2 regions of the Nocardioides sp. NPDC092400 genome follow, and region 1 is predicted to be linked to the other one. Evidence: predicted binding sites of a transcription regulator. Region 1 holds the regulator's gene; the other holds the start of a gene.
The links. Region 1 encodes HrcA, which represses chaperone genes, less so after heat shock. Its sites were predicted from a motif close to TTGGCACTCGNNNNNNNCGAGTGCCAA; they were not measured.
Positions count from the first base shown of each region.

Region 2: a site for HrcA is predicted at 6,650-6,676, ahead of groL (chaperonin GroEL). Genes of this name have one in related genera too.

Region 1 covers NZ_JBFBFJ010000005.1:45,190-60,816, reverse strand. Annotated here, with positions in the region: gene AB0N29_RS15805 (hypothetical protein) at 1-34, shown strand, start outside; gene AB0N29_RS15800 (DNA polymerase Y family protein) at 37-1,587, shown strand; gene AB0N29_RS15795 (error-prone DNA polymerase) at 1,587-5,003, shown strand; gene AB0N29_RS15790 (intradiol ring-cleavage dioxygenase) at 5,049-5,954, shown strand; gene hemW (radical SAM family heme chaperone HemW) at 6,004-7,224, shown strand; gene AB0N29_RS15780 (DUF4870 domain-containing protein) at 7,228-7,743, opposite strand; gene AB0N29_RS15775 (DUF3097 domain-containing protein) at 7,740-8,591, opposite strand; gene AB0N29_RS15770 (hypothetical protein) at 8,644-8,880, opposite strand; gene AB0N29_RS15765 (MBL fold metallo-hydrolase) at 8,899-9,744, opposite strand; gene AB0N29_RS15760 (hypothetical protein) at 9,792-10,526, opposite strand; gene hrcA (heat-inducible transcriptional repressor HrcA) at 10,695-11,729, shown strand; gene dnaJ (molecular chaperone DnaJ) at 11,782-12,954, shown strand; gene AB0N29_RS15745 (16S rRNA (uracil(1498)-N(3))-methyltransferase) at 12,954-13,694, shown strand; gene AB0N29_RS15740 (Gmad2 immunoglobulin-like domain-containing protein) at 13,702-14,637, opposite strand; gene AB0N29_RS15735 (HIT domain-containing protein) at 14,707-15,051, shown strand; gene AB0N29_RS15730 (hypothetical protein) at 15,081-15,458, opposite strand.
Region 2 covers NZ_JBFBFJ010000003.1:84,429-100,055, forward strand. Annotated here, with positions in the region: gene AB0N29_RS12145 (Gfo/Idh/MocA family oxidoreductase) at 1-130, opposite strand, end outside; gene AB0N29_RS12150 (DUF3263 domain-containing protein) at 297-593, shown strand; gene AB0N29_RS12155 (LytR C-terminal domain-containing protein) at 599-1,102, shown strand; gene otsB (trehalose-phosphatase) at 1,187-2,035, shown strand; SAM riboswitch class I at 2,149-2,293, shown strand; gene thrC (threonine synthase) at 2,303-3,583, shown strand; gene AB0N29_RS12170 (MoaD/ThiS family protein) at 3,616-3,894, shown strand; gene AB0N29_RS12175 (nucleobase:cation symporter-2 family protein) at 4,154-5,551, shown strand; gene AB0N29_RS12180 (hypothetical protein) at 5,754-6,611, shown strand; gene groL (chaperonin GroEL) at 6,840-8,471, shown strand; gene AB0N29_RS12190 (sigma-70 family RNA polymerase sigma factor) at 8,653-9,189, shown strand; gene AB0N29_RS12195 (hypothetical protein) at 9,186-9,887, shown strand; gene AB0N29_RS12200 (NTP transferase domain-containing protein) at 9,895-10,428, shown strand; gene AB0N29_RS12205 (DUF3253 domain-containing protein) at 10,407-10,733, opposite strand; gene AB0N29_RS12210 (MoxR family ATPase) at 10,784-11,689, shown strand; gene AB0N29_RS12215 (VWA domain-containing protein) at 11,686-12,813, shown strand; gene AB0N29_RS12220 (XdhC/CoxI family protein) at 12,806-13,924, shown strand; gene AB0N29_RS12225 (alpha/beta fold hydrolase) at 13,921-15,024, shown strand; gene AB0N29_RS12230 (transcriptional regulator) at 15,058-15,627, shown strand, end outside.

The DNA of each region.
Region 1 (15,627 bases):
GGTCGTCCCGGGCCCCGTCGCGGTGGCGGGCTAGCCGTGCCCACCCGCGCGCTGGTGGTGTGGTGCCCGGACTGGCCGGTGGTGGCCGCGCTGGCCGAGGAGGCGCTCCCGCCCCGGCAGCCGGCGGCGGTGTTCGCGGCGAACGTCGTGCAGGCCGTCAACGGTCCTGCCCGCGACTTCGGCGTGCGCCGGGGCATGCGGCGGCGCGACGCCCAGGCGCGGTGCCCCGAGATCGCCGTCCTCGCCGCGAACCCCGACCGGGACGCGCGGGCCTTCGACGACGTGCTGGCGGTGCTGGAGCAGCTGCGGCCGGGCATCGCCCCGCTCCGGCCGGGGCTGGTGGCGCTCCGCTCGCCCGGCCGGTTCTACGGCGGGGAGGCCGAGGCGGCGGCGGTGGTCGCCGAGCGGCTGGTGCGGCACGGCGTCTGGGACTGCCGGGTGGGGATCGCCGACGAGCTGTTCACCGCCGAGCAGGCCGCACGCCGCGCGGCGCCCCAGGACAGCGTCGTGGTGCCGGCCGGGGAGTCGGTGCCGTTCCTGCGCGACCTGCCCGTCGAGGTGCTCGACGACCCCGAGACCGTCGGCCTGCTCAAGCGCCTGGGGCTGCGGTCGCTGGGCCAGCTGGCCGACCTGGGCGCCGGCGACGTGCTGGCCCGGTTCGGCCGCCAGGTGGCGTGGGTGCACCGGGTCGTCTCGGGCCGGGGCGAGACGCTGCTGGCCGAGCGGACGCCGCCCCCGGACCTCGAGGTCCACGTCGACTTCGAGCCGCCGCTGGACTCCGCGGAGACCATCTGCTTCAGCGCCCGGCGCACCGCCGACGCCTTCGTCGAGCAGCTGGCCCGCCAGGGCCTGGTCTGCACCGAGCTGCTGGTGCAGGCCGAGGCCGACGGGGTGGTGGCGTCCTCGCGGCGCTGGGTGCACCCGCGCTGGTTCGGCGCGGCCGAGGTGATCGACCGGCTGCACTGGCAGCTGCAGGGCGCCATGAACGGGCTGAGCCGTGGCGGGGCGGTGCGGGCGCCGGTCGAGCGGGTGCGGTTCGTCCCCGAGACCGTCGTGCCGGACTCCGTGCACGCCGACGGCCTGTGGGGCGGCACCGACGAGCGGGTCCAGCGCGGGATCGCCCGGGTGCAGGGGATGCTCGGCCACGAGGCGGTCGTGGTGCCGGTGCTCCAGGGCGGCCGCGCGCCGGCGGACCGGCAGGCGATGGTGCCGTGGGGCGAGCGGCCGGTGGGGCTGCGGCCGACCGGCCTGCCGTGGCCGGGCAGCATCCCGCCGCCGGCCCCCGCCCGGGTGCTGGCCGACCCGTGGCCGGCGGCGCTGGTCGAGCCGGGTGGTCGCCCGGTCGTCGTCGACGAGCGGGGTGCGGTGCGTGGCGAGCCGACGCGGTTCCGGCCCAGCGCCGACGAGCCGTGGCAGCCGGTCGCCGCGTGGGCCGGGCCGTGGCCGGTCGAGGAGCTGTGGTGGGAGGGCGCCCCGCGACGGGTGGCCCGCTTCCAGGTGGTCGGCGTCGACGGCCGCGCCTGGCTGATGACGTACGACCAGGCCGCGGCGGAGTCGGTCTGGTGGACCGAGGCGGGGTACGACTGATGGGCTGGAACAACCCGACGATGCCGTGGTCGGAGCTCGAGCGACGGCTCTCGGGCCGGCCCGACCTGTCCTCGGAGGCACCGATCTCGCGGCGCAAGCGGAGGCCGCAGCAGACCGACGTCGCCGCGCCCGACGGGCCGGTGGTGCCCTACGCCGAGCTGCACTGCCACTCCAGCTACAGCTTCCTGGACGGGGCCAGCTCGCCGGACCAGCTCGTGCTCGAGGCGATCCGGCTCGGGCTGGACACGCTGGCGATCACCGACCACGACGGCTTCCACGGGGCGCCGCTCTTCGCCGAGACCGCGCAGGTCAACGCGGCCCCCTCCGGGCGCTCGGACCTGCGCACGGCGTACGGCGCGGAGCTCTCCCTCGGCCTGGGCCGGCCCCAGCAGGGGGTGGCCGACCCCGAGGGCACCCACCTGCTGGTGCTGGCGCGCGGGGTGGAGGGCTACCACCGGCTGGCCGCGGCGATCACCGACGCGCACCTGCGCGGGGAGGAGAAGGGCCGGCCGGTCTACGACCTCGCCGAGCTCGGCGAGCGGGGGCGCGGGCACTGGCTGGTGCTGACCGGGTGCCGCAAGGGCGCGGTCCGCTCCGCGCTCCAGGCCGAGGGCGCGCCGGGCGCGGCCCGCGAGCTGCGCCGGCTGGTCGAGCTCTTCGGCCGCGACTCCGTGGCCGTGGAGCTGGTCGACCACGGCTACCCGACCGACTCCGGCCACAACGACCTGCTTTTCGCCCTGGCCGCCGAGCACGGCCTGCCCGCCGTGGCGACCAACAACGTGCACCACGCCCGGCCCGGCGACCACCGGCTCGCCGCCGCGATGGCCGCGATCCGGGCCCGGCGCAGCCTGGCCGAGATGGACGGCTGGCTGCCGGCGAGCGGCGCGGCCTGCCTGCGGTCGGGGGAGGAGATGGCGCGCCGGTTCGCCCGCTACCCCGGCGCGGTGAGCCGCTCGGTCGAGCTGGCCGACCAGGTCGTGCTCGACCTGCAGAAGGCGACGCCGCGGCTGCCCAAGGACGGCATCCCCGACGGGCACACGCCGATCAGCTGGCTCAAGGTGCTGACCTGGCGGGGCTTCGAGGAGCGGTACTACGGCACCGACCTGGAGGCCGAGGCACGGGCCAAAATCCTGCACGAGCTGGAGGTCATCGAGCGCAAGGACTTCGCCGGCTACTTCGTCATCGTCCACGACATCGTGGCCTTCGCCCGCTCGCGCGGGATCCTCTGCCAGGGCCGCGGCTCCGCGGCCAGCTCGGTGGTCTGCCACGCCCTCGGCATCACCGCGATCGACCCGGTCTTCTACCGGCTGCCCTTCGAGCGGTTCATCTCCGAGCACCGCGACGAGGAGCCCGACATCGACGTCGACTTCGACTCCGACCGCCGTGAGGAGGTCATCCAGTGGGTCTACGAGCGCTACGGCCGGCACAACGCCGCGCAGGTCGCCAACGTCATCAGCTACCGCCCCAAGATGGCCGTCCGCGACGCCGCCAAGGCGCTCGGGTACTCCCCGGGCCAGCAGGACGCGTGGTCGAAGTCGATCTCGAGCTGGACCAAGGTCGAGCCCGACGGCGACCCCGGCGAGGCCGAGATCCCGTCGCCGGTCGTCGCGCTGGCCAACCAGCTGCTCTCGGTGCCGCGGCACCTCGGCATCCACTCCGGCGGCATGGTGCTGACCGAGCGGCCGATCGGGGAGGTGTGCCCGATCGAGCATGCCCGGATGGAGAACCGCACCGTCCTGCAGTGGGACAAGGACGCCTGCGAGTTCATGGGCCTGGTCAAGTTCGACCTGCTCGGCCTGGGGATGCTCTCGGCGCTGGACCACATGATCCGCATCGCAGGGGAGCACCTCGGCGACCACTGGGAGCTGGCCACGATCCCCAAGGAGGAGCCGGCGGTCTACGACATGCTCTGCCGGGCGGACTCCATCGGCGTCTTCCAGGTCGAGAGCCGGGCCCAGATCGGCACCCTCCCGCGGTTGCAGCCGCGCTGCTTCTACGACCTGGCCATCGAGATCGCCCTGATCCGTCCCGGCCCGATCCAGGGCGGCGCGGTCCACCCCTACGTCCGCCGCGCCACCGGCCGGGAGCCGGTCGACTACCCGCACCCCGAGCTGGTGCCCGTCCTCGAGCGCACCCTCGGCGTCCCGCTGTTCCAGGAGCAGCTGATGGACATGGCCAAGACGATCGGCGACTGCACCCCCGACGAGGCCGACCTGCTGCGCCGGGCGATGGGCTCCAAGCGCGGCGTGGAGCGGATCGAGAGCATCAAGCACAAGCTGTACGCCGGCATGGAGCGTCGCGGGATCCTCGGCGAGGACGCGGACGCGATCTACGTCAAGATCCTGTCCTTCGCCAACTTCGGCTTCGCCGAGAGCCACTCGCTCTCCTTCGCCAAGCTCGTCTACGCCAGCTCCTGGTTCAAGCTGCACTACCCGGGGGCGTTCCTCGCCGGGCTGCTGCGCGCCCAGCCGATGGGCTTCTACTCCCCGCAGTCGCTCGTCGGCGACGCCCGCCGCCACGGCGTCACCGTGCTCAAGCCCGACCTCGAGCGCTCCGGTGCCCGGGCCGACCTGGAGCCGCTGGGCCCGGACGCGCGCACCACCGGGATGGACTCCTGCCTGCTCGACCACCCCGGCAAGACGTTCTTCGTGCCGGGCACGCCCGACCCCACCCCGCAGCACCGGCGCGACGCGGCGTACGCCGTGCGGCTGGGCCTGGACTCCGTCCGCGGCATCGGCGCCGACGTCGCCGCGCGGATCGTCGCCGCGCGTGCGGAGCGGCCCTTCGCCGACCAGGTCGACCTCTCGCGGCGCGCCGGCCTCGACGCACGGCAGCTCGAGGCGCTGGCGACGGCCGGCGTCTTCGACAGCAGCGGGCTGAGCCGCCGGCAGGCGCTGTGGAACGCCGGGTGGACCGAGCGGGAGGACCAGCTCGAGGGGGTCCGGGTCGCCGGGGACGCACCGATGCTGCCCGAGATGGACGAGGTCGAGGTGACGATGGCCGACCTCTGGGCCACCGGGGTCACCACCGACAGCCACCCCTTCGGCCACCTGCGCGACCAGCTGCGCCGGTCGGGGGTCAGGTCGGTGGCCGACCTGGCCACCACCGAGCCGAACCGCCGGATCAGCGTCGCCGGGCTGGTCACCCACCGCCAGCGCCCGGGCACGGCGGGCGGGGTGACCTTCCTCAACCTCGAGGACGAGACCGGCATGCTCAACGTCATCTGCACCGTCGGCGTGTGGCGCCGGCACCGCAAGGCGGCCGCGGGGTCCTCGGCGGTGGTGATCCGCGGGATGCTCGAGCGCGAGGACGGCGCCACCAACCTGGTGGCCGACAAGATCTCCTCCCTCGAGGAGCTCCACCCCGAGGCCGGCCGGGCGCTGCGCGAGAAGCACCGCTCTCGTGACTTCCGCTGAGCCCGCCCACAGGGTCCGCACAGCCGCTCCGGCTTCGCTGGGGCCATGACCGACCACCGCCCTGATCACCGCCCCGACACCGACGGCCTCGAGGACCACGACCTCGGCCTCTCCCACGACCTGCCGCGCATCCTCGGCCGCCGCCGGATCCTCGGCCTCGCTGGCGGGGTCGGCGTCGCGGCCGCCCTGGTCGCCTGCGGCACCGACGACGGCGTCGACCTGACCGCGGCGGGGCAGCGGCCGGAGCCGCCCGCCGGGGTCGGCGGCGGTCCGGGCGGGCCGGGTGGCGGGTCCGGCGGCGCGGCGTCGGACGTCGAGGTCGCCGAGGGCGAGATCCCCGAGGAGACCGCCGGGCCCTACCCGGGCGACGGCTCGAACGGCGCCAACGTCCTGACCGAGTCCGGGGTGGTGCGCAGCGACCTCACCACGAGCTTCGGCTCCGCCTCGGGCACCGCCGAGGGCGTCCCGGTGACGATCAGGCTCCGGGTGCAGGACCTCTCCGGCGAGGACGTCGCCCCGCTGGCCGGCGCGGCGGTCTACCTGTGGCACTGCGACCGCGACGGCGAGTACTCGATGTACTCGGAGTCCATCGCCGAGGAGAACTACTTGCGCGGCGTGCAGGAGACCGACGCCGCCGGCCGCGTGGAGTTCACCAGCATCTTCCCCGCCTGCTACGACGGCCGCTGGCCGCACATGCACTTCGAGGTCTACTCCTCGCTGGCGTCCGCCACGACGTACTCCAACAAGATGCGCACCTCCCAGCTCGCGCTGCCCGAGGACGTGTGCCGCGAGGTCTACGCGACCGAGGGCTACGAGCAGAGCGTCACCAACCTCGAGCGCGTCACCCTCGACTCCGACAACGTCTTCTCCGACGGGCACTCGCTGCAGCTGGCGCGGGCCACCGGGTCGGTCGAGGAGGGCTACGTGGTCAGCCTCAACGTCCCGGTCTGAGCCGTCCGCGGATGTGGCCGGCCCGGCCCCCGGTGGGAGGATGGAGCGCGTGCCTTCCGTCCTTCCCGCCGGTGACCCGGTGCCCGAGGACGGCACCCTCCCCGAGGAGTCGCTCGCACGGCTGGGGGAGCGTCCCTTCGGCTTCTACGTACACGTGCCGTTCTGCACCGTGCGCTGCGGCTACTGCGACTTCAACACCTACACCGCCTCCGAGCTCGGGGCGGGTCCGGGCGGGATCTCGCGCAGCTCCTACGCCGCGGCCGCGGTCGAGGAGGTACGTCGCGCGCGGCGCGTGCTCGGCGACCGGGACCTGCCGGTGGAGACGGTGTTCCTGGGCGGCGGCACCCCGACGCTGCTGAGCCCCGCCGACCTCGGGTCGGTGCTCACCGCGATCGACGAGGAGTTCGGCCTCGTCCCGGGCGCCGAGGTGACCACCGAGGCCAACCCCGACAGCGTCGACCTCGGCTACCTCGACGGTCTCCGGGCTGCCGGGTTCACCCGCGTCTCGATCGGCATGCAGTCGGCGGTGCCGCACGTGCTCCGCGTGCTCGACCGCACCCACGACCCGCTCCGCGTCCCGGCCGCCGTGGAGTGGGCCCGGGCGGCCGGCTTCGACCAGGTCAGCCTCGACCTCATCTACGGCACGCCGGGGGAGTCCCTCGACGACTGGGCGACCTCGCTCGACGCCGCACTGGCCTGCGCGCCCGACCACGTCTCGGCGTACGCGCTGATCGTCGAGGAGGGCACCGCCCTGGCCCGGCAGGTGCGCCGTGGCGAGGTGCCGATGCCCGACGACGACGACCTGGCCGACAAGTACCTCCTCGCCGACGAGCGGATGTCGGCCGCCGGCCTGGGCTGGTACGAGGTCTCGAACTGGAGCCGCGACCAGGCATCGCGGTGCCACCACAACGAGCTGTACTGGACCGGCGCCGACTGGTGGGGCGTCGGGCCGGGTGCCCACTCCCACGTGGGCGGGACCCGCTGGTGGAACGTCAAGCACCCCGCGGCGTACGGCGACCGGATCGCGGCCGGGCTCAGCCCCGCCCACGCCCGCGAGGTGCTGGAGCCCGAGGACCAGCGCGTCGAGCGGGTGCTGCTCGAGCTGCGCCTCGCCGACGGCCTGGACCGTGCCGTCCTCGACGCGGCCGGGAACGCAGCAGTCCCCGACCTCGTGGGCCGGGGACTGCTGGTGGAGCGGGGGGACCGGCTGGTGCTCACCCGCGACGGACGGCTGCTCGCCGACGCCGTGGTGCGCGACCTGCTCGGGTGAGCCTCAGCTGACCATCCGGATCGTCAGCGGGTAGCGGTACAGCTCGCCGTTGCTCGCCTTGACCGAGCCGATGATCGTCAGCACCAGCCACGCGATGCCGACGATCGGCAGCAGCAGGAAGCCGATCAGCACGAAGACCAGGACGAACGACACGAGCCCGTAGATCAGGATCGAGAGCTGGAAGTTCAGCGACTCCACGGCCTGCGCGCGGACGTAGCCGGACTGGTTGCCCTTGACGAGCATCACCAGCAGCGGGCCGAGGAACGCCATCGCCACGAAGGCGCCGATCAGGGCCGACCAGTGGGCGGCGCCGCCCCAGGTGCGCTCGTCGGGGTTCATCGGGCCGCCGCCCTGGTAGGGCTGGTACGGCGGCTGGCCGCCCGGCGGCTGCTGGCCCCACTGCGGCTGGCCCCACTGCGGTGCGGGCTGCTGGCCGTACTGCTGCGGGGGAGGCTGCTGTCCGTGGGGCGGCCGGTCGGCCGGGTCCTGGGACGGCGGCGGGCCGTAGGGGTCGCTCACGGTTGCTCCTCGGTGACGAAGTCGATCAGTTCCTCGACCCTACCCAGCAGCGCGGGCTCGCAGTCGCCGAACGAGTGCACCTTGGAGAGGATGTGCTTCCAGGCCCGCGCGATGTCGGCCTGGTCGCGGTGGGGCCAGCCCAGCTGCTGGCAGACGCCCTTCTTCCACTCCAGGTGGCGGGGGACGTCCGGCCAGGCATCCAGGCCGAGCCGCTCGGGCTTGACGGCCGCCCAGATGTCGATGAACGGGTGGCCGACGATCAGCACGTGCTTGCCGACCGGCGTGCGACGGACGGCGTCGGCGATCCGGCTCTCCTTGGAGCCCTTGACGAGGTGGTCGACGAGCACGCCGACGCGCCGGTTCGGGCCGGGTCGGAAGTCGCGCAGCTGCTCGGAGAGGTCGTCGATGCCGTCGAGGTACTCGACCACGACGCCCTCGATGCGCAGGTCGTCGCCCCAGACCTTCTCGACGAGCTCGGCGTCGTGGCGGCCCTCGACGAAGATCCGGCTGGCGCGCGCGACGCGGGCCTTGGCGTCGTGCACCGCGATCGAGCCCGACGCGGTGCGCGTGGGCCTGGCCGGTGCCGTACGGCGGACCGGGGCGGTGAGGATGACCGGCTTGCCCTCGAGCAGGAACCCGGCCCCGAGCGGGAAGGTGCGGCGGCGGTCGCGCCGGTCCTCGAGGGTGACGGTGTGCAGGTCACGGTCGACGGCGACGATCTCGCCCACCCAGTCGGTGCTGACCTCCTCGACGACGGCCCCGATCTCGGCGGGTGCCTCGACGGCGCGGCCTCGCTTCGGGGCGCGCCAGTCGGTGGAGAGGACGTCGGGTCCGTAGCGGTCGCTCACCCGACCGACGCTAGGCGGGGCCGCCGACGCTCGCGCGCACGGCGCGCCGGGGTCAGCCGTCCTGTGACGTGCCCGACCCCTGCTGGGCGCCGCCCTGCTCCTGGGCCTGCTCCTGGGCCTGCTCCTGGTCGGTGTGCTTGCCGTCCTCGAGGAGGTCGCCGGCGGTCTCGCCGGGATCGAGCCCCTCGGCGAGCGGGTTGTCCTCGCCGGGCTGGAGGTCCTCGGGCAGCTGGTCGTCGCCGATGCCGGTCGCGTCCCGGCCGGCGTCCTCGGGGGTGGGCTCGCTCATGGCGGCCCGTTACCCGGATCAGATCAGCGGCAAGCGCCGCTGGCTGCGCGGCAGCTGGGCGTAGGCGCGCGCCACCGCGGTAGCCACGTGCTCGCGCGGCCAGGGCCACTCGGCGGCGTCGAGCGCCTCGCCGAGGGGCACCCCGCGGGTCGCCAGGTCGCGTGCGGTCTCGGCCAGCACGCCGATGGTGTTGCGCTGCTCCTCGACGAACTCGCGGTCGACGACCGGTCCGTGCCCCGGCACGACGACGGAGGTCGCCGTGGTCAGCCCGAGCACGATGTCGAGGCTCAGCGGCCAGTCCATCGGCCAGGAGTCCTCGCCGAACGACGGCGGGGCCGAGGACTCCACGAGGTCGCCGGCCACCAGCACGTCGGCGTCGGGCACGCGGAGCACGAGGTCGCCCGAGGTGTGGCCGCGGCCGGGGTGCACCAGCTCGAGGGCGCGGTCGCCGAGGTCGAGGACCCGGGCGGAGGAGAAGGTGTGGTCGGGCGGCACGACGGTGCTGGCGAGGAGCTCGTCGCGGTGCTCCTTGTCGGTCCCGGCCTGCTCCTCGAGCGCGGCGACCGCGCCCCGCTCCAGCTCGGCGAGCGCCTCCTCGTGGGCGTGCACCGGGACCTCGGGCCAGACCTCCCGGAACGCCTCGTTGCCCAGGAGGTGGTCGAGGTGCCAGTGGGTGTTGACGACCGCCACGACCTCACCGGCGCCGAGGGCGCGCACGTCGCGAATCAGCTCGCGGCCCGCGGCGGTGGAGGCGTGGGTGTCGACGACCACCAGCCCGCGCTCGCCGCCGACGACGGTCGTGGTCACGTCGTACCAGGGGCGACGGGTCACCCAGACGCGGTCGGCGATCTCGGTGAAGGTCACTCGGGGAGCCTAGGTGCACCTGCCCCGGGCGTGCCCCGGGCTCTCGGTCAGCACATGCCGTGGTGCAGCTCGCGGCGCAGCATGTCGCCGAGCTCGGCGGTGGTGCGCGCCGCGCGGGGGAAGTGCAGCACGGTGCGGTCGGCCCCCTCGGGGCCCACCCACTGCAGCTCGACCCGGTCGGCGCGCAGGTCCGCCAGCGCCACGCCGACGACGTCGCCCATCCGGGTGCCGGTCGTGGTGGAGACCGCGCGGCGCAGCTCCTCCTGGTGGTGGCTGTTGGCGTGCTCGACCGAGCGCTGGAGGTAGCCGCGGTTGAGCTGGTGCTCGCCGGCGCGGAAGCTGGCCACGTCGACCCGCAGCTGCTGCTCGGCGCCGGCACCCCGCCGGCCCAGGGCGACGAGGTCCGGCTCCAGGGCGACGACGTCGCGGGGGTCCCCGCAGCACTCGCAGGTCTCCCGGCCGCGGACGACCAGGCGCCCGGCGATGCTCAGCGTGGCCTCGCGGTCCTCCGAGCCGGGGCGGCCCAGCCCGCTGTGCACGGTGAGCAGGGCGCGGCGACCGGCGGCCGCCACCACGGCGAGGTCGGAGCCGAGCGCGGTGGAGAACGTCGGCTCGCCTCCGCAGTCCTGCATGCCCGTGCCCTCGGCCTCCGGACCCTCCAGGACGTCGGGGGCGCCGTCGACGACCAGGTGGACGCTCGCGGGACAGGAGAGGATGCTGCGGGCGGCGGCCGCGAGGCGGCTCGGGTCGTGGCGCGTGGTGCTGCTCGGGACGACGGTCATGGTGCTCCCTCGGCAGGGCCGGCAGTGGGTGACTTAGGTGAGCCTAACCTATGCGTCGGTGGTGGCTCTCGGGGAAGGCGACGTCTCGGTCGGCGAGACCCGAGGCGGTACCGCGGCGCGCTACAGTTGGCACTCAGTCGTGACGAGTGCCAGAGGTAGGGAGGCGACGTGCAGGAGGACCGCAGGCTCGCCGTGCTGCGGGCCATCGTCGAGGACTACGTGGCCACCGAGGAGCCGGTCGGCTCCAAGGCCCTGGTCGAGCGCCACGGGCTGGGCGTCTCGCCCGCCACGGTCCGCAACGACATGGCCGTCCTCGAGGACGAGGGCTACATCACCCAGCCGCACACCAGTGCCGGCCGGGTGCCGACGGACAAGGGCTACCGGCTCTTCGTCGACCGGTTGAGCACCGTCAAGCCGATGACCGGCGCGGAGAAGCGCGCCATCGCCTCCTTCCTCGACGGGGCGGTCGACCTCGACGACGTCGTGACCCGCTCGGTGCGGCTGCTCTCCCAGCTGACCCGCCAGGTCGCCGTGGTCCAGTACCCCACGCTCTCGCGCTCGACGGTGCGCCACGTCGAGCTCGTCGCCCTCACGCCGAACCGTCTCCTCGTCGTGCTCATCCTCAGCACCGGTCGCGTCGAGCAGCGGCTGGTCGAGCTGCCCGCCGAGCTGTCCGAGGAAGCCCTCGCCGACCTCCGCTCGCGGGTCAACCACGCCGCGACCGGCGAGGTGATCTCCGACGCCGTGCGCCGCCTTCGCGAGGCGGTGCCGGAGGTCCCCGGGGACGCCCCCGACCGCGACGACGGCGTGACCCGCGCGGTCGTCGAGACCCTCGCCGACGCGATGGAGGACCACCGCTCCGACGAGCGGATCGCCGTCGGCGGTGCCGCCAACCTCGCGCGGTACGGCGACTCCTTCGACTCCGCGGTCCGGCCGCTCCTCGAGGCGCTCGAGGAGCACGTCGTGCTGCTCCGCCTGCTCGGCGAGGCCACGACCGGTGGCGCCGTCACGGTGCGCATCGGCGCGGAGGGCCCCTACGAGCAGTTCGCCTCCACGAGCGTCGTCGCCACCGGCTACGGCCCCCGCGACGAGGCGCTCGCCACGTTGGGCATCGTCGGCCCGACCCGCATGGACTACCCGGGCACGATGTCCGCGGTGCGCGCCGTCGCCCGCTACGTCTCCCGCATCCTCGACGAGGGCTGACCGCCCCGCGTCGCGGCGTACCTCTCTCACCTCGATCACCGAAGGAACCCAGTTGAGCCAGGACCTCTACGAGCTGCTCGGAGTCGACCGCGACGCGGACGACACCGCGATCAAGAAGGCCTACCGGCGGCTGGCTCGGCAGTACCACCCCGACGTCAACCCCGACCCGGACGCGCAGGAGCGGTTCAAGGAGGTCTCCACCGCCTACGAGGTGCTCTCGGACCCGCAGAAGCGTGCGGCGTACGACCGCGGCGGCGACCCGTTCGGCGGCGGCGCGGCGGGCTTCGGCCAGGGGGCGGGCTTCTCGTTCACCGACATCATGGACGCCTTCTTCGGCGGCCAGCCCGGCGGCGCGGGCGGCGGGCGGGGCCCGCGGCCCCGCGTGCGCCGCGGCCAGGACGCGCTGATCCGGCTCGAGGTCGACCTCGCCGAGGCGGCGTTCGGCGTGACCCGCGAGATCAAGGTCGACACCGCGGTGCTCTGCACCACCTGCCACGGCGACGGTGCCGCGCCGGGCAGCCACCCCGTGCCCTGCGAGACCTGCCGCGGCCAGGGCGAGGTCGCCCAGGTCCAGCGCTCGTTCCTCGGCGAGATCCGCACGCTGCGCCCGTGCGCGGCCTGCCGCGGCTTCGGCACGATCATCCCCGAGCCGTGCCGGGAGTGCTCCGGTGACGGCCGCGTCCGCTCGCGCCGCACCCTGACGGTCAAGATCCCCGCCGGCGTCGACACCGGCACCCGCGTCCAGCTGGCCGAGCAGGGCGAGGTCGGCCCCGGCGGCGGCCCCGCCGGCGACCTGTACGTCGAGATCCAGGTCGCGGCGCACCCCGTCTTCACCCGGCACGGCAACGACCTGCACTGCACCGTCACCGTCCCGATGACCGCCGCCGCGCTCGGCACCTCGCTGACGCTGCCCACGCTCGAGGCCGACGTCGAGCAGGGCGCCGACTCCGGGGTGGAGACCGAGTTCGCCCTCGAGATCCCGGCCGGGACCCAGTCGGGCACCGAGCAGGTGCTGCGCGGTCGCGGCGTGCCCGGGCTGCGCGGCGGTCGCGGCGACCTCGTCGTCTCGGTCGCGGTGGAGACCCCGCAGCGGCTCGACCCCCGCCAGGAGGAGCTGCTGCGCGAGCTGGCCGCGATCCGTGGCGAGGAGACCCCGACCGGCCAGGTCAAGCCCGGATCGAAGTCGTTCTTCGGGCGGCTGCGCGACGCCTTCGACGGTCACTGATGTCGCTCCCGGTCCACCTCGTCCCGACGCTGGCCGGGGTCGGCGCCGGGGCCACCGTGACGGTCGAGGGCGACGAGGCGCACCACGCCGTCGCCGTGCGCCGGATGCGGGTGGGGGAGCCGCTGGTCCTCACCGACGGCTCCGGCACGTCGGTCACCGGCGAGGTCGCCTCGACCGGCAAGCGCGTCCTGGACGTGCGGGTGAGCGACGTGCGCCGCGTCGAGGCGCCGTCGCCGTCGGTGGTCGTGGTCCAGGCGCTGCCCAAGGGGGAGCGCGGCGAGCTGGCGGTCGAGGTGCTCACCGAGATCGGGGCGACGACGATCGTGCCGTGGGCGGCCTCGCGCTCGGTGGCGGTCTGGAAGGGCGAGCGCGCCGCGAAGTCGTTGGCCAAGTGGCGCTCGACCGCCCGTGAGGCGGCCAAGCAGGCCCGGCGCTCGTGGTTCCCCGAGGTCGCCGAGCTCGCCTCGACGGCGGAGGTCGTGCGCCTGGTCGCGGACGCCTCGCTCGCCGTCGTGCTGCACGAGGAGGCCGCCGTGCCGCTCGCCGCGCTCCGGGTGCCGAACGACGGCTCGATCGTCGTCGTGGTCGGCCCGGAGGGTGGGCTGACCGAGGAGGAGGTCGCGGTCTTCACCGCGGCCGGCGCCTCCTCGGTGCGGATGGGCGCCGAGGTCCTGCGCACCTCCACCGCCGGCGTCGCCGCCGTCGCCGCGCTCCTGTCGCGGACCTCGCGCTGGGGCTGAGCCCCCGCTACTCCACGACGATCGTCTTGCTGTCCTCGGTCGGCCCGCCGCCCTCGCCGCCGGAGGGGTCGTCGGTCATCGCGACGAAGGTGTAGGTGCCCGGGTCGAGGCTCGACACGTCGACCTCGCTCTCCCAGGGGTAGAGCTTGTCCATCCAGCCCTCGGCGGTCGCGAACCCGTCGAGCACGACCTCCCCGCCGCCGTCGCGCACCTGCCACGGGACGGTCGCCTCGAACGACGACGCGACGCCCGCGGCGGTGAAGGTGTCGGCGACCGTCGCGCCCTCCTCGGGGCCGCTGACGCTGACCAGCGCGAGGACCTCCAGCGGCGCCGCCTGGGTGATGTCCCCGTCGATGCCGAACAGCGCCACGGGCGTGCCGCTGCCGTCGACCACGCGCACGGGCAGGCGCTGCTGCTCGACGCCCTGCAGGGTGTAGACGAGCTGCTGGGCGGCCAGGCGCGCGCCGTTCGCGGAGAGCCCGCCGCGCGCGGACCAGGAGTCGTCGTCGACCTGCGCGACGATCGCGCCGTCCTGGACCGACACGGAGCCGAACGTGCCCTCGGGCCACAGCGACCGGTAGTTGGGGTCCAGCGCGTCGCCGGTGGTGAGCAGCTCGGCGGCCTCGGTCAGCGGGTCCCCGCTGACGCGGCGGAACTCGCGGTAGAGGCGCACGCCCTGCGGCGTCTCGCCGGCGAAGTAGACCGGCACGGTGGTCTCCGGGCCGCCGTCGCTCCCGCTGCCGCCGTCGCCGGCCCCCTCCGTGGGGCTCGCGCTCGCGCTCGCGCTCGGCGTCGCGCTGGCGCTGGGCTCCTCCGAGGCGGTGCTCGTGCCGCCCGCGGGCGTGGGGTCGTCCGTGGCGGTGTCGTCCTCGCCGCACGCCGCGAGGGTGAGTGCGAGGGCGGAGGTGGTCAGCAGGGCGGTGATCCGCAGGCGGGCGTCCATGGGGTCATCCTCCCGGTCGGGGGCCGTCGTGCCGGTGAGACGCGCGCGGGTCGGCGCTAGGTTGCGTGCATGAGCGATGCGGACTGCCTGTTCTGCAAGATCGTCGCCGAGGAGGTGCCGGCCGAGGTCGTGCACGTCACCGAGCGCACCGTCGCCTTCCGCGACATCAACCCCCAGGCGCCGACCCACGTGCTGGTCGTGCCCCGGGACCACTACGCGAACGCCGCGGCCCTGGCCGCCGGCGACCCGGTCGCCTCCGCGGAGCTGGTGACGGCGGCGGCGGCGATCGCCACGGCCGAGGGGCACGAGGACTACCGGCTCGTCTACAACACCGGCGCCGGTGTCGGGCAGACGGTCTTCCACACCCACCTGCACGTGCTTGCCGGCCGGTCGATGACCTGGCCCCCCGGCTGAGCGTCCCGTCCGCGGAGCGCTGCCGGGCGCTACCGGTAGCCGACCAGGGTCGGCGTCGCCGTCAGCACCCGCAGCCCGACCGGCGCCCCCGGGATGGTCACCGTGCCGCTCACCGGCTGCCACGGCCCGCCGTCGACGCTGAACTCCGCGGCGTACGTCGTGTCCACGCTCGGCGCCACCCGCCCCGCCCGCCGGTAGTCGTGGGTCACCTGGAGGTCGGGGTACGGCGCACCCGGCTTGCTCGTCGTGCTGGTCGTCCCGTCCCCGAAGCTCCACGTGTAGCTCGTCGGCCAGATCCGCAGGTCGACCCGCCGCCCCAGCAGGCTGACGCTCCGCGTCAGCTCCCCGCGCTCGGTCCAGAAGTTCGTGGCGAAGTTGACGAGCGTGCGGCCGTTCGCGGGTTGCACCTGCAGCGTCGCCGGTGGGAGCGGCAGGCGGCGGAAGGCGGCTGCGACCATTCCGGGGGTTAGTTGGGGTACGGATTCGGCTTGATCGCCGGGTGCCGCGCAGAACTCGAACGGGTCGAGGCCGATACTGATAGCCGATCGAACACAAACGGCGTCCAGGTCGGAATCA
Region 2 (15,627 bases), on a different contig from region 1:
CCGCGGCGGCCTCGGGCCGTCGGGAGCCCACGGCGACCAGCTCGGCGTCCTCGACGAGCGCGAGGTCGGCGGCGAACGTGCGGGCGATCTTGCCGGTGGCGAGGATGCCCCAGCGGGTGCGTTCGGTCACGGGGAGGAGAGTCCCACACAGCCCGCCGGAGGGTCTCCGGAGGCGCTCCGGACCGCGGGGCCAGACCACCGGGACACGTCTGGCGAGCCGAATGACACCGCTGTGGTTTGTCGCCTACAGTTGCGTCCGGACACCTATCGCCACACCAGCTCCCGGGAGACTGCGCATGGACGCCGCGAACGCCCTCGACGGCCACGAGGCCGGGGCCACGCCGACCCTGAGCGACCGCGACCGAGAGATCCTCGAGTTCGAGCGCCAGTGGTGGAAGTACGCCGGCGCCAAGGAGACCGCGGTCCGCGAGAAGTTCGACATGAGCTCGACGCGCTACTACCAGGTCCTCAACGCGCTCATCGACCGCCCTGAGGCGCTCGAGGCCGACCCGCTGCTGGTCCGCCGCCTGCGCCGCCTGCGCTCCCAGCGCCAGCGCCAGCGCTCGGCCCGCCGCCTGGGCTTCGAGGTCTGAGCGCCGTGACCGCCCGCCACCGCGACCAGCGCGGCTTCGTCTTCCCCTCGCCCGTGGTGATGCTGAGCATCATCGCGGTGGCCATGGCCGGCATCGCCTTCGTCGCCACCCGGGGCGGGGAGCCGACCGAGCGGGAGATCACCACGATCTCCCAGCGCGAGACGCCCGTCGCCACGCCGTCGGCGTCCGCGGCCGAGCCCAGCAAGGAGCCGAAGCCGGCCAAGCCGCCGGTCAAGCGCTCCGAGGTCTACGTCGAGGTCTACAACAACTCCGGCATCACCGGGCTCGCCGGCTCCGTCGCCGACCAGGCCGGCCAGGCCGGCTGGCAGGTCGTCGGCTCCGACAACTGGGTCGGCACCATCCCGGCGACCACCGTCTACTTCCCCCCGCGCCTCGAGCGCGCCGCGAAGCTCCTGGCCCTCGACCTCGGCGTCGAGCGGGTCGTCCCCGCCGTCGACCCGATGCGGCTCGACCGGCTCACGATCATCCTCACCGCGCCCCTCGACTGACCCACTGCTCGACCGACGCTCCCGGTGTGGCCCGCGTGAGCGGGCCCACGTGTGGCGCTCCCGCCGGTCTGGAAGGCTGGGGGCATGGAGTTCACCTCCGCCGAGGGCGAGCGGAAGTACGACGCACTGGTGCGCGCCGCGGGACGGGCCGTGGTCGGCCTGGACTTCGACGGCACGCTCTCACCGATCGTCGACGACCCGACGAAGGCGCACATCCACCCCGACGCCGGTGAGGTCCTGGTGGACCTGGCCGGGGTGGTCGCCGCCGTCGCGGTGGTGACCGGCCGGCCCGCCCGTCAGGCCCTGGACCTCGGCGGGCTGGAAGAGGTCGGCAACGCCATGGCCGACGCCGGCAAGGAGCTGTTCCTCTTCGGCCAGTACGGCAACGAGCGGTGGTCCTCCACCCGGCGCCGGATCGTCTCGCCGCGCCCGCCGCAGGGCCTCGCGACGTTCCTGCGCGACCTGCCGCGGGCGCTGCGGCGCGCCGACGCCGCCGACGCGTGGGTGGAGGACAAGGGCCTCGCGCACGCCGTCCACACCCGTCGCCTCCCGGACCCCGAGGGCGCCTTCGAGCGGCTGCTGCCGGTGCTGCGCGACCTCGCCGGTCGCAACGGGCTGGTCCTCGAGCCCGGCCGCAACGTCATCGAGGTCCGCGCCCCCGGCATGGACAAGGGCAAGGCCGTCGACGCGCTCGTCGCCGAGGTGGGCGCCGGCGCCTTCCTCTTCGCCGGGGACGACCTCGGCGACCTCGAGGCGTTCGACGCCGTCACCGCCCTGGGCAAGGACGGCCTGCCGACGCTGCTGGTCTGCTCGGCCTCCGAGGAGGACGCGGTCAGCGCCCTCGTCGAGCGCGCCGACGTCGTCGTGCCGGGTCCCGAGGGCGTGCTCGACCTGCTGCGCCGGCTCGCCGCCGACGCCCGCGCCGCCTCCTGAGCCGCCTCCTGACCTGTCCGCCCGCGGACCCGTGGGCGCCCCTGCGTGCTGTCCCGTCCACATGGCGGGACCCGGTTTCACGGGCTGGGACGGTGCGACGTAGTGTTCTCGGCAGCTCATCCAGAGGGACAGAGGGAACGGCCCTGTGAAGTCCCGGCAACCGCCAACGCGCCTCCGCCCCCGGTAGACCCGGGTCGGTCGTCGGTAACGGTGCCAATTCCGCCCGGCACGACCGTCGTGACCCGGGGAAGATGAGAAGGAGGAATCATGAGCGCTGCCCCTGTCATCGAGCCGAGTGCCGAGAAGACCCAGATCCGTGAGGGTGCCTTCGGCAACGCCCGGGCCCTCACCTGCCGCGAGTGCGGCCACGAGGTCGAGCTGGGCCCGCACTACGCGTGCAGCGAGTGCTTCGGCCCGCTGGAGATCGCCTACGACTTCCCGCAGCTCACCCGCGAGGAGATCGAGGCCGGCCCGCGCAACATCTGGCGCTACAAAGCGCTGTTGCCGGTGCCGACCGACATCGAGACCAGCCCCAACACCGAGCCCGGCTTCACCCGCCTGCTCGAGGCGAGGAACCTCGCCGCCGAGCTCGGCCTGGCCAGGCTGTGGGTCAAGGACGACTCGACCAATCCGACCAACTCCTTCAAGGACCGCGTCGTCGCCTGCGCGCTGAGCGCGGCCCGGGAGTTCGGCAGCAAGGTGTTCGCCTGTCCGAGCACCGGCAACCTCGCGAACGCCGTCGCCGCCGCGGGTGCCCGCGCCGGGATGAAGACGGTCGTGTTCATCCCCAGCAACCTCGAGCAGCCCAAGCAGGTCAACTCCGCGGTCTTCACCGACTCCCTGGTCGCCGTCGAGGGCAACTACGACGACGTCAACAAGCTCGCCTCGGAGATCGCGGGCGAGGAGGACGGCTGGGCGTTCGTGAACGTCAACGTCCGGCCCTACTACGCCGAGGGCTCCAAGACCCTCGGCTACGAGATCGCCGAGCAGCTCGGCTGGCGCCTGCCCGACCAGATCGTCATCCCGGTCGCCAGCGGCTCGCAGCTGACCAAGGTGCACAAGGCCTTCCAGGAGCTGGTGGAGCTGGGCCTGGTCGAGGACAAGCCCTACAAGGTCTTCGGCGCGCAGGCCGCCGGCTGCTCGCCGGTCTCGGTCGCCTACAAGGCCGGCGTCGACGCGATCCGGCCGGTCAAGCCCGACACCATCGCCAAGAGCCTCGCCATCGGCAACCCCGCCGACGGGATCTACGTCCTCGACGTGTGCCGCCAGACCGGCGGGGCGGTCGAGGACGTCACCGACGACGAGGTCCGCGAGGCGATCGTGCTGCTGGCCCGCACCGAGGGCATCTTCACCGAGACCGCCGGCGGGACCACCGTGGGCGTGCTGAAGAAGCTCGTCGAGTCCGGCCAGCTCGACCCCGAGCTCGAGACGGTCGTCATCAACACCGGCCACGGCCTGAAGACCCTCGACGCGGTGTCCGGCTCGGTCGGCCCCGTCGCGACCATCGCCCCGTCGTACGCCGCCTTCGCGGCCACCGGCCTGGCCTGAGCCCCGCCCGATCCCGATACGAGGACAAGCCGATGAGTGTCTCGGTCCGCATCCCGACCATCCTGCGCACCTACACCGACGGTGCCTCCGAGGTGACCGCCACGGGCGCGACCCTGGCGGAGGTCCTCGACGACCTCGACACCCACCACGCCGGCATCAAGGCGCGGATCCTCGACGACAACGGCGCGCTGCGCCGCTTCGTCAACGTCTACGTCGGCAATGACGACGTCCGGTTCCTCGACGACCTGGCCACGCCCACGCCGGACGGCGTGCAGGTCTCGGTCATCCCGGCCGTCGCCGGGGGCTGCTGACCCCCTCCGAGCCGGCCGGGCCCCGGACCCGGGTGACCGGGGCGCCGGCCGGGCAGGGCTCCTCCGCGCCCCCCGGCCGCCACCGCCGTCCCGGCCTGCTGCTCGGACCGTGGGCGTCACCGCCCGCACCCGGTCGGGCGTCGAGGCCGGCTGGCAGACCTTCACACCCGGCGGGCCGGACCGGTGTCACCTTGTCCAGTGGTCCGGATCACAGCGCGGTTGTGAGGATCTGCGGAACCCCCCCCGCGAGAGGAACCCCATGGCCTCCGACCGTTCCCGCCGGCCTGCGCCGTCGTCGCAGCTGCCCGCGCACGTCAAGTACGACATCAACGAGATGCCTCCCGTCGGCGAGGCCCTGCTGCTCGCGCTGCAGCACGTCATGGTGATGATGGCGAGCAACGTCACCATCCCGATCATCCTGGCCACCGCCATCGGGGCGACGACGGGGGAGACGGTCTTCCTGGTGCAGGTGGCGCTGTTCGCCGCCGGCCTGACCACGCTCATCCAGACGATCGGCATCGGGCCGGTCGGCGCGCGGCTGCCGGTCGTGCAGGGCACCAGCTTCGGGTTCCTGGTGGTGTCCATCCCGCTGGCCCAGGAGTACGGGCTCGCAGCCGTCCTCGGTGGTGCGCTCTTCGCGGGCGCCGTGAAGTTCGTGCTGGGCTTTAGCCTCAAGTGGCTGCGCGGCCTCTTCCCGCCGCTGGTGAGCGGGATCGTCGTCCTCGTCATCGGGATCGGGCTGCTCCCCACCGGCATGCACCTCTACGGCGGCGGCAACGGCGCCGAGGACTTCGGCTCGTGGGAGAACCTCGGTCTCGCGACCCTCGTCCTCGTCGTCCTCCTCCTCGCCTACCGCTTCGGCAAGGGCATCATCGCCTCGGCCTCGGTGCTGGTCAGCCTCGTGGTCGGGTACCTCGTCGCGATCGCCCTGGGGAAGGTGGACTTCAGTCCCGTGTCCGAGGCGTCCTGGTTCGCCTTCCCGACGCCGCTGGAGTTCGGTCTGGAGTTCCCGGCGGCGGCCTTCATCGCCATGGGCGCGATGGCGATCGCGGTCTCCATCGAGACGATCGGCGACCTGTCGGCCATCACGAAGGCCGGCGCCGGGCGCGAGGTGACCGACCGTGAGCTCGCCGGTGGCGTCATGGGCGACGGTGCGGCCACGAGCGTCGCCGCCGTCTTCTCCGCCCTGCCGAACACCACCTTCGGGCAGAACGTCGGGCTGGTCGCCCTCACGGGGGTGATGAGCCGCCACGTGGTGACGATCTGCGCCGGCTTCCTCATCGCGCTGGGCCTGGTGCCCAAGCTGGCCGCAGTCATCACCGCCATGCCGTCGGCCGTGCTGGGCGGCGCGGCGGTGGTCATGTTCGGCATGCTGCTCGGCGCCGGCATCCAGCTGCTCGCCGAGTGCCGCCTGGACCGTCACGACCTGATCGTGATCGCCGCCTCCATCGGTGTGGGCCAGGGCTTCGCCGCCGTGCCCGCCGCGGCGGAGGTCATGCCGGAGTCCCTGCGGGTGCTGATGACCTCCGGCATCCTGCCGGCGGCGCTCATCGCCGTCGTCCTCAACCTCCTGCGACCTCGCCCGGAGGAGGGGGCCGCGTTCGTCGACGTGGACACCCCCCTTCCGGACACCGTCCAGCGACCCGAGCAGCAGTAGGCGCCTCCGTCCTCGCGCAGGCCCGGACCAGATGGTCCGGGCCTGCGTCGTGGCTCGCGCGGGCGGTCGACACCTGGGTGCGCCGGCCCCCTAAGGTCGTCGCCGTGACGAACCGGACCCTGGAGGAAGTCGTGAGCGAGCACCAGGAGAGCCCGCGGGCGGTCGTCGCGCTGCCGGCGCGCGTCGAGGGGCTGACCGGCCGGTGACGCGCGTCCTCCTGGCGACGTTCTCCCTGCTGCCCGAGGGTGAGGAGGGCGGCGAGCTGCTCGTGACCGCCCTCGCCGAGCGGGGGGTCGAGGCGCGGTGGGCGGTCTGGGACGACCCGGACGTCGACTGGGCCGCCGCCGACCTGGTGGTGCTGCGCTCGACGTGGGACTACCAGCGCCGGTACGCCGAGTTCCTGGCCTGGCTGCGCGGAGTCGAGCGCAGCACGCGGGTGCTGCACGGCAGCGACCTGGTCGCCTGGAACGCCGACAAGGCCTACCTGCTCGAGCTGGGCCGCGAGGTCCCGGTCGTCCCCACCGCGCTGCTCGACGACCGCGGGCTGAGGGTGGGTCTGCAGGAGGCGCTCGACCGGTGGGGCGCGGTCGTGGTCAAGCCCCGGACCGGGGCGGGCGGGGTCGGCGTCGTGGTCGCCGAGCGCACCGACGACCCGCGCCTGGAGGGGCTCGTCGCCGGACCATGGGTCGTGCAGCCGCTGGTGGCCTCGGTCCGGACGGTGGGGGAGTCCTCGGTGTGGGTCCTCGACGGCCGGGTGGTCGGCCAGGTCGACAAGCGGCCGAGCGGGTCGGAGGTCCGCGTGCACGAGCTGTACGGCGGCAGCTCGGTCGCCGTGGAGGTCGACCCGGCCCGGGCCGACGTCGCCCGCGCCGCGGTCGCGGCCGCCGGCCGGCTGCTGGCCGGCCCGCCGGCGTACGCACGGGTGGACCTGGTTCAGCTCGACGGCGCCTGGGTGGTCAGCGAGCTGGAGCTGATCGAGCCCGGGCTCTACCTCGACGTGCTGCCAGGGCTGGCGGGGCCGTTCGCGGACCTCGTCGGGTCGGTCCTCGCGGCGCGGTGACAGCGCTCCGGCCGCGAGGTGACCAGGGCCGGACTGTTCTTGCACTCGCCTGGGGCGAGTGCTAAACATGGGGTTGGCACTCTCAGCACGAGAGTGACAAACCGGATCGGTGCCAGCTGAGGTCCGTTCGCGCCGGCGAGAAAGGGTTCGCCGGGTCCGCAGGACCGTCCGTCGCGGGCAGCCCACCGAGCCGGATCCGCAACTTCCAGCGTGAGGAACCGCAGGAACATGCCCAAGCTGATTGCATTCAACGAGGAGGCCCGGCGCGGCCTCGAGCGTGGCATGAACACGCTCGCCGACGCCGTCAAGGTCACGCTCGGCCCCAAGGGTCGCAACGTCGTCCTCGAGAAGAAGTGGGGCGCCCCCACGATCACCAACGACGGTGTGAGCATCGCCAAGGAGATCGAGCTCGAGGACCCCTACGAGAAGATCGGCGCCGAGCTGGTCAAGGAGGTCGCGAAGAAGACCGACGACGTCGCCGGTGACGGCACGACGACGGCGACCGTCCTCGCCCAGGCGATGGTCCGCGAGGGCCTGCGCAACGTCGCGGCCGGCGCGAACCCGATGGGTCTCAAGCGCGGCATCGAGGCGGCCGTCGAGGCCGTGTCCGAGCAGCTGCGCGGCATGGCCAAGGAGGTCGAGACCCGCGAGCAGATCGCGGCCACGGCCACCATCTCCGCCGGTGGCGACACCACCGTCGGCGACGCCATCGCCGAGGCGATGGACAAGGTCGGCAAGGAGGGCGTGATCACGGTCGAGGAGTCGAACACCTTCGGCATCGACCTCGAGCTCACCGAGGGCATGCGCTTCGACAAGGGCTACATCTCGGCGTACTTCGTCACCGACCCCGAGCGGATGGAGACGGTCCTCGAGGACCCCTACATCCTGATCGCGAACCAGAAGATCTCGAACGTCAAGGACCTGCTGCCGATCCTCGAGAAGGTCATGCAGTCGGGCAAGCCGCTCGTCATCCTCGCCGAGGACGTCGACGGCGAGGCGCTCTCGACGCTGGTCGTCAACAAGATCCGCGGCACCTTCAAGTCCGTCGCGGTCAAGGCCCCGGGCTTCGGCGACCGTCGCAAGGCCATGCTCCAGGACATCGCGATCCTGACCGGCGGCCAGGTCATCTCCGAGGAGGTCGGCCTCAAGCTCGAGACCACCGGCATCGAGCTCCTCGGCCAGGCCCGCAAGGTCGTCATCACCAAGGACGAGACCACCATCGTCGAGGGCTCGGGCGACGCCGACCAGATCGCCGGTCGCGTCAACCAGATCCGCGCCGAGATCGAGAAGTCCGACTCCGACTACGACCGCGAGAAGCTGCAGGAGCGCCTGGCCAAGCTGGCCGGCGGTGTCGCGGTCATCAAGGTCGGCGCGGCCACCGAGGTCGAGCTCAAGGAGCGCAAGCACCGCATCGAGGACGCCGTCCGCAACGCGAAGGCGGCCGTCGAGGAGGGCATCGTCGCCGGCGGCGGCGTGGCGCTCGTCCAGGCCTCGGCCACCGCGTTCGACAAGCTCGACCTGACCGGCGACGAGGCCACGGGCGTCAACATCGTCCGCGTCGCCACCTCGGCCCCGCTCAAGCAGATCGCGATCAACGCCGGCCTCGAGGGCGGCGTCGTGGCGGAGAAGGTCGCCAACCTCACCGCGGGTCAGGGCCTCAACGCCGCGAACGGCGAGTACGTCGACATGATCGCCGAGGGCATCATCGACCCGGCCAAGGTCACCCGGTCGGCGCTGCAGAACGCGGCGTCCATCGCGGCCCTGTTCCTCACCACCGAGGCCGTCGTCGCCGACAAGCCGGAGAAGGCCGCCCCCATGGGTGGCGACCCGACCGGCGGCATGGGCGGCATGGACTTCTGAGTCCAGCCCCCTCGTAGCACCAGCACCACTCGGCACCACCCGCACCACCAGCAGGGCCCCCGCTCCGGCGGGGGCCCTGCTGTCGTCTCCGGGGGCTGCCGGGGTCGTGTGCCCCACGACGCGGCCGGACGCGTCCTCGGGCACACGACCCCCTCGCGGAGCGCCGTGCGAGGGTGGTCCCGTGGATGCCGAGGGCCGCAGGGCGAGGTTCGAGGCGCTGGCGCCCGGGCTGGTCGAGCCGCTGCGCCGGTTCCTCGCGCGGCGCACCGACGCCGCGACCGCCGACGACGTCCTCTCCGAGACGCTGCTGGTCTGCTGGCGGCGCCTGGAGGACCTGCCGGAGGACCCGCTGCCGTGGGCGTACGCCGTGGCGCGCCACGCCCTGGCCAACGCCGAGCGCAGCGCCCGGCGCCAACGACGGGTCGCCGGCAAGGTGGCCGCGCTCGACCCGCCCGCGACGACCACGGGGCCGGTCGGCGGAGAGGCCGACCTGCCGCTCGAGGAGGCGCTCGCCGCGCTCCGCGCCGAGGACGCCGAGCTGCTCCGCCTGTGGGCCTGGGAGCAGCTGGGCCCCGGCGAGATCGCCACCGTGCTGGGGCTGACCCCGAACGCCGTCAGCATCCGGCTCCACCGCGCCCGCCAGAAGCTCAGGGACGAGCTGCGAAAGATCGACGCCGCTGCCGGACATGAGGGGACGAGAGGGAGGAGCAGGTCATGAGCGAACCGTTCGACGACGACCCGCAGCTGCGCGAGCGGCTGCGCGCCACCGACCCGGCCGCCTCCCTCGCCCCGGCCGACCCCGACCGGGTGGCCCGACTCCTGGAGGCGACGATGACCACCGAGCACCCCACGTCCGAGCACCCCACGTCCGAGCAGCCGACCACCGACCCCGGCGGTCGTCGTACCTCCCTGACCTGGCTCGCGGCCGCCGCCGCGGTGGTGGTCGTCGGCGGCGTGGCGTTCGCGGCCACGACCGGCGACGACGAGGACCAGACGCCGACGGCGGGCGACGGCAGCAGCGAGACCGCCGACCCGTCCCAGCCGTCCGAGCCGTCCGAGCCCGCCGAGCCGTCCCTCCTCACCCTGGCCGCCCCCGCCGCCACCACCGGACGCTGCATGGTGCCCACGGCCGAGGCGCTCGCCACCCAGGAGGTGGCGTTCCTCGGCACCGTCGAGCAGGTCGACGAGGAGACCGTCACGCTCGCGGTCGAGGAGCAGTACGCCGGCGCCGCGGCCGACGAGGTCCGGGTCGAGGCGCCGCCGGAGCAGATGCAGCTGCTCGTGGGCGCGGTCGAGTTCCGTGAGGGCGGGGAGTACCTCGTCTCGGCCACCGACGGCGCGGTCTCGGTGTGCGGCTTCAGCGGACCGGCCGCGCCGGACCTGCAGGCGCTCTACGAGCAGGCGTTCGGCGGCTGACGCGGGGATGGTGCTGCACGGGATCGTCCTCGCCGCCGGCGCGGGCAGCCGGATGGGCACGCCCAAGGCGCTGGTCGACGACTGGCTCGCCCGCGCGGTCCACCTGCTGGCCGAGGGCGGCTGCGACCGGGTCACGGCCGTCCTCGGGGCCCGCGCGGACGACGCGGTCGCGCTGCTGCCGCCGGGCACGGCGTACGTCGTGGCCGACGACTGGTCGGCGGGGATGTCGGCGTCGCTGCGGACCGGCCTGGCGGCGGCCGATCCCCGTGCCGACGCCGCCCTGGTCACGCTCGTCGACCTCCCCGACCTCACCCCCGAGGTCGTCGCCCGGGTCGCGGCCCGGGCGGGCGCCGACGTCCTGGCCCGGGCGGCGTACGACGGCCGTCCCGGCCACCCGGTGCTGCTCGGCCGCGAGCACTGGCCCGGCGTGCTGGCCGCGACCGGCGGCGACAGCGGGGCGAAGGGCTACCTCGCCGGACGCGACGTGGTGCTGGTCGAGTGCGGCGACCTGGCCACCGGTCAGGACGTCGACTCGCGCTGAGGAGTGCCGTCCCCGGGCCGGGCGCGCCGGATCCGGACCGGTCCCCGGGCCGTCGGCAGGTCGACGACCTCGCCGCGCTGGGTGACCTCGACCTCGCCGGCCTCGACCAAGCGCTGGGCCGCCTGGCGAGCCGGCTCCATCAGCCCCCGCCACCCCTCGGGGTCACCACCCTCCGGCCGCTCGGCGCCCCACACCGCGCGGGCGGCGTCGGAGGGGCAGATGGTCCTCCCCTCGTCGCGCTGGGCCAGCAGGTCGAGGATGGTCCGCTCCAGCCGGCGGTCCCGGTCGTCCGCTCCGGCGCTCATGAGGGGAGTCAACCAACCGGCCCCCAACAGGCCCGTCGTAGCCTCGGCACATGTCAGCCGTCACGTCGGAAGCGCTCGAGCTCGGTGACGTCGCGGAGCGGCTCGGTGCGACCGGCTACCTCTGCGACCCCGAGCTCGCGACCGTCACCTTCCTCGCCCTGAAGATGGGCCGGCCCCTGCTCCTCGAGGGCGAGCCCGGGACCGGCAAGACCGCGCTCGCCGAGGCGGTGGCCGAGGCGCTGGGGCTCCCCCTGGTGCGCCTGCAGTGCTACGAGGGCATCGACGCCACGCAGGCCCTCTACGACTGGGACTTCCCCCGCCAGGTGCTGCACCTCCGCGCGCTCGAGGCCGCCGGCGGGGCTGCCGCCGCCGGCGCGGGCGGGGCTGAGGAGGCGGAGAAGAGCCTGTACGACGAGCGGTTCCTGCTCGCCCGCCCGGTGCTGGCGGCGCTGCAGCAGAGCCCGGCGGTGCTGCTGGTCGACGAGGTCGACCGCGCCGACGACGAGTTCGAGGCGTTCCTGCTCGAGGTGCTCTCGACCTACCAGGTGACGATCCCCGAGCTGGGCACCGTGCGGGCCGCGGTGCCGCCCGTCGTGGTGCTCACCTCCAACCGCACCCGCGAGCTGCACGACGCGCTCAAGCGGCGCTGCCTCTACCACTGGATCGACCACCCGGCGCTGGAGCGCGAGGTGGCGATCGTGCGGTCGCGGGCGCCGGAGGTCGCGGAGACGCTGACCCGGCAGGTCGTCGAGGTCGTGCAGCGGCTGCGCGCCGACACCGGCCTGGTCAAGCCGCCGGGCGTCGCGGAGACCCTCGACTGGGCCCGCGCGCTGCACCACCTCGGCACCACCGAGCTGGACCTCGCGACGGCGGCCGCGAGCCTCGGCGCGCTGGTGAAGTACCGCGAGGACGCCGACCGCGTGCGCGCCGCCCTGGATCGGGTGCTCGCCCCGTGACGACCGCGACGGAGGTCGTGCACGACGCCGACGAGGTGCTGCTCGGGTTCACCCGCGCGCTGCGGGCGGCCGGCGTGGGCGTCACCCAGGACCGCGCGCAGCAGTTCCTCGACGCGGTCGCGCTGCTGGGGGCCTCCGAGGAGGGCACCCGCGCCGCCGGCCGGGCCACCCTGTGCGCCGGCCCGGAGGACCTGCTGCGCCACGACCAGGTCTTCGCGGCGTGGTTCGACCACCGCACCGGCCTGCCGCGCCCCCGGCCCGCCCCGCCGGCCACCACGACGTACTCCGAGCTCCCGCTGACCGACGGTCCCGACAGCCCCGGCGGTGCCGACGAGGCCGACACCGACGTGGTCCGGGCGATGGCCAGCGACGCCGAGGTGCTGCGCCACCGCGACGTCGCGGCGCTCTCCGCCGCCGAGCGGGCCCGGCTCAACGCGCTCTTCGCGACCCTGCGCCCGCGCGCGCCGCACCGGCGCAGCGCCCGGCAGCGGTCCTGGCACCGCGGCGACGTCGACGCCGCGCGCACGTTGCGGGCGAGCCTGCGCCGGATGGGGGAGCCGGCCGAGGTCGTGCACCGTCGCCGGGCGACCCGTCCCCGCCGGGTGGTGCTGCTGGTGGACGTGTCGGGCTCGATGAGCGGGTACGCCGACGCGCTGCTGCGCCTGGCGCACCGGTTCACCCAGGCCGCGCCCGGCACGGTCGAGACGTTCACGCTGGGCACCCGGCTCACCCACGTCACCCGTGCGCTGCGCCTGCGCGACACCGAGCGGGCGCTCGTCGCGGCCGCGGACACGGTCCCGGACTGGTCCGGCGGCACCCGGCTGGGGGAGAACCTGCAGACCTTCCTCACCCGCTGGGGCCGCCGCGGCATGGCCCGCGGCGCGGTCGTGGTGATCTTCAGCGACGGCTGGGAGCGCGGCGACACCACGCTGCTGGCCGAGCAGGTCGAGCGGCTCGGGCGGGTGGCCCACCGGCTGGTGTGGGTCAACCCGCACCGCGGGAAGGCCGGCTACGAGCCGGTGCAGCAGGGGGTCGTCGCGGTGCTGCCGTACCTCGACGACTTCGTCGCCGGGCACTCGCTCGCGACGTACGCCGAGGTTGTGGAGGTGGTCGCCGGTGCGTGAGGTCCTGCCGGAGCTGATGTCGTGGTGGGAGGCCGGCGAGGAGGTCGGCGTCGGCACCGTGGTGGCGACCTTCCGGTCCGCGCCGCGGCCCCCGGGCGCGTCGATGCTGGTCGGCCCGGACGGCACGGCCGTCGGGTCGGTCTCCGGCGGCTGCGTCGAGGGCGCGGTCTACGACCTGGCGCAGACGGTCGTGGAGTCAGGCGAGCCGGTGCTGGAGCGGTACGGCGTCTCCGACGACGACGCGTTCGCGGTCGGGCTGACCTGCGGCGGCATCCTCGACGTGTACGTCGAGAAGGTCTCGCGCGCGACGTTCCCCGAGCTCGCCGAGGTGGCCGAGGACCTCGAGGCCGGCCGGCCCGTCGCGGTCGCCACCGTCATCGAGCACCCCGACCCCGACCGGGTGGGCCGGCGCGCGCTGCTGCGGCCCGACGCCGCGGCGAGCGCCTCGCTCGGCTCGCCGCGCGCCGACGACGCGGTCCGCGACGACGCGCTCGGCCTGCTCGCCGCCGGCCACAGCGGCGTGCTGACCTACGGGCCCGACGGCGAGCGCCGCGGGGAGGGGATGCGGGTCTTCGTGTGGGCGTTCGCGCCGAAGCCGCGGATGCTGGTCTTCGGCGCGATCGACTTCGCGGCGGCGGTGGCCCGGGTCGGGGCGTTCCTCGGCTACCACGTCACCGTGTGCGACGCCCGCCCCGTCTTCGCGACCGCGACCCGGTTCCCCGACGCCGACGAGGTGGTCGTGGACTGGCCGCACCGCTACCTGCGCTCCGAGCAGCAGGCCGGCCGGGTCGACGGGCGCACCGTGGTGACGGTGCTGACCCACGACCCGAAGTTCGACGTGCCGCTGCTCGAGGTGGCGCTGCGCCTGCCCGAGGTCGCCTACATCGGGGCGATGGGCTCGCGGCGCACCCACGACGACCGGCTCGAGCGGCTCCGCGAGGCAGGAGTCACCGAGGAGGAGCTGGCGCGCCTGCACAGCCCGATCGGCCTCGACCTCGGCGCCCGGACGCCCGAGGAGACGGCCGTCAGCATCGCCGCGGAGATCATCGCCGGCCGCTGGGGCGGCTCGGGGGAGCCGCTCGCACGCACCGAGGGCCGGATCCACCGGTGAGCAGGCTCGTCGCGCTCGTGCTGGCCGCGGTCCTCGCGGTCCCGCTCGCCGCATGCAGCGACGAGCCGGCGCACGACCCCGGTGGCGGGCCGACCGAGACCACCCCGCCCGCGACGCCGGTGCCCTCCGGCACGCCCACCACCTCGGCCACGGCCACGCCGTCCGCGCCGGGATCGGCGTCGGCGTCTGGATCGGCGTCGTCGGGCGCCGGACCGGAGGCGCTGCCCCCGGTCCGCAGCCGGGTCTCGCTGCCGGCGCTGATGCGCGAGGAGGTCGAGGCCGGCCGCCTCCGCCGCGTCCAGCCGCTGGCGTCGACCGACCGCTGGCGCAGCTGGTCGGCGACGTACACCGTCGACGGCGCGGTGGTCTCCGGCGAGCTGCTCGTGCCCCGCGGGAAGGGGCCGTTCCCGGCGGTCGTGCTCAACCACGGCTACATCGACCCCGCGATCTACACCCTCGGCCGCGGGCTCTCCCGCGAGCAGGAGTGGCTGGCCTCGAACGGCTTCGTCGTCCTGCACACCGACTACCGCGGCCACGCCGGCTCCGACCCCGTCGACGACGTCGGCCGGGAGAGCCGGCTGGTCTACACCCGCGACGCGATCGGGGCGGTCAAGGCCCTGGAGCGGGAGGCGTACGTCGACACCGACCGCCTCGCCATGCTCGGCCGCTCGATGGGCGGCGGGGTCACGCTCAACGCGCTGGTCGCCGAGCCCGGCCTGGTCGACGCCGCGGTGGTCTTCGCGTCGGTCAGCTCGCGGTTCGTCGACAACATCCGCCAGTTCACCGAGCCGAACCGGCCCGAGGAGCTGGCGCGCTACTACGACCGCTTCGGCACCCCGCAGGAGAACCCGGCGTTCTACCGCGACCTCTCCTCCCGCACGTTCTTCGACCGGGTCACCGAGCCGGTGCTGATGCTGCACGGCACCGCCGACGACACCTGCCCGATCGCCTGGACGCGGACCTCGCACCGGCTGCTGCGCGAGGCCGGCGCGGACGCGCGGCTGCAGGTCTACGAGGGGGAGGGGCACGCGTTCGGGCCGCGCTTCGAGGACTCGATGCGGCGGACCGTGGAGTTCCTGAGAGTTCAGCTCGACGGGTGACCCAGGTCACGTGCCCGGTGCTACGGTCCGCCCATGACGGTCGGGGACCTCGAGGACCGGCGGCGGGACGCGGTGCGCGCGTGGACGTCGTTCGTCGAGCACGGCGATGCCGCGGGCGCCGTGCGCCCGGAGATCCTGAGAAGCTGGTCGCGCTCGACCGCGGTCGGCACCGACGTGACCGAGGCGCCGCTGGCCGACGAGGGGGAGACCGCCGGACGCTGGCGTGACTCACCGCTGCAGGTCGCCGTCGAGCGGGTCGAGGCAGAGCTGCGGCGCACCGCCGAGGACGGCGACCTGGTCGTGGCGGTCACCGACCCCGACACCCGCATCCTGTGGACGTACGGCGGGCGGGTGATGCGCCGCAAGGCCGAGACCGTGAACTTCGTGCCCGGCGGCCGCTGGGACGACCGCTCCGTGGGCACCAACGCCCTGGACCTGGCGAACCGGCTCGGCACGCCGTCGATGGTCTTCAGCGCCGAGCACTACGCCCCGATCGTGCACAACTGGGTCTGCTGGGCGGCGCCCGTGCACGACCCGGTGACCGGTGCCCAGCTCGGCGTCATCGACCTGTCGACCACCTGGGAGCGCACCCACCCGATCGGC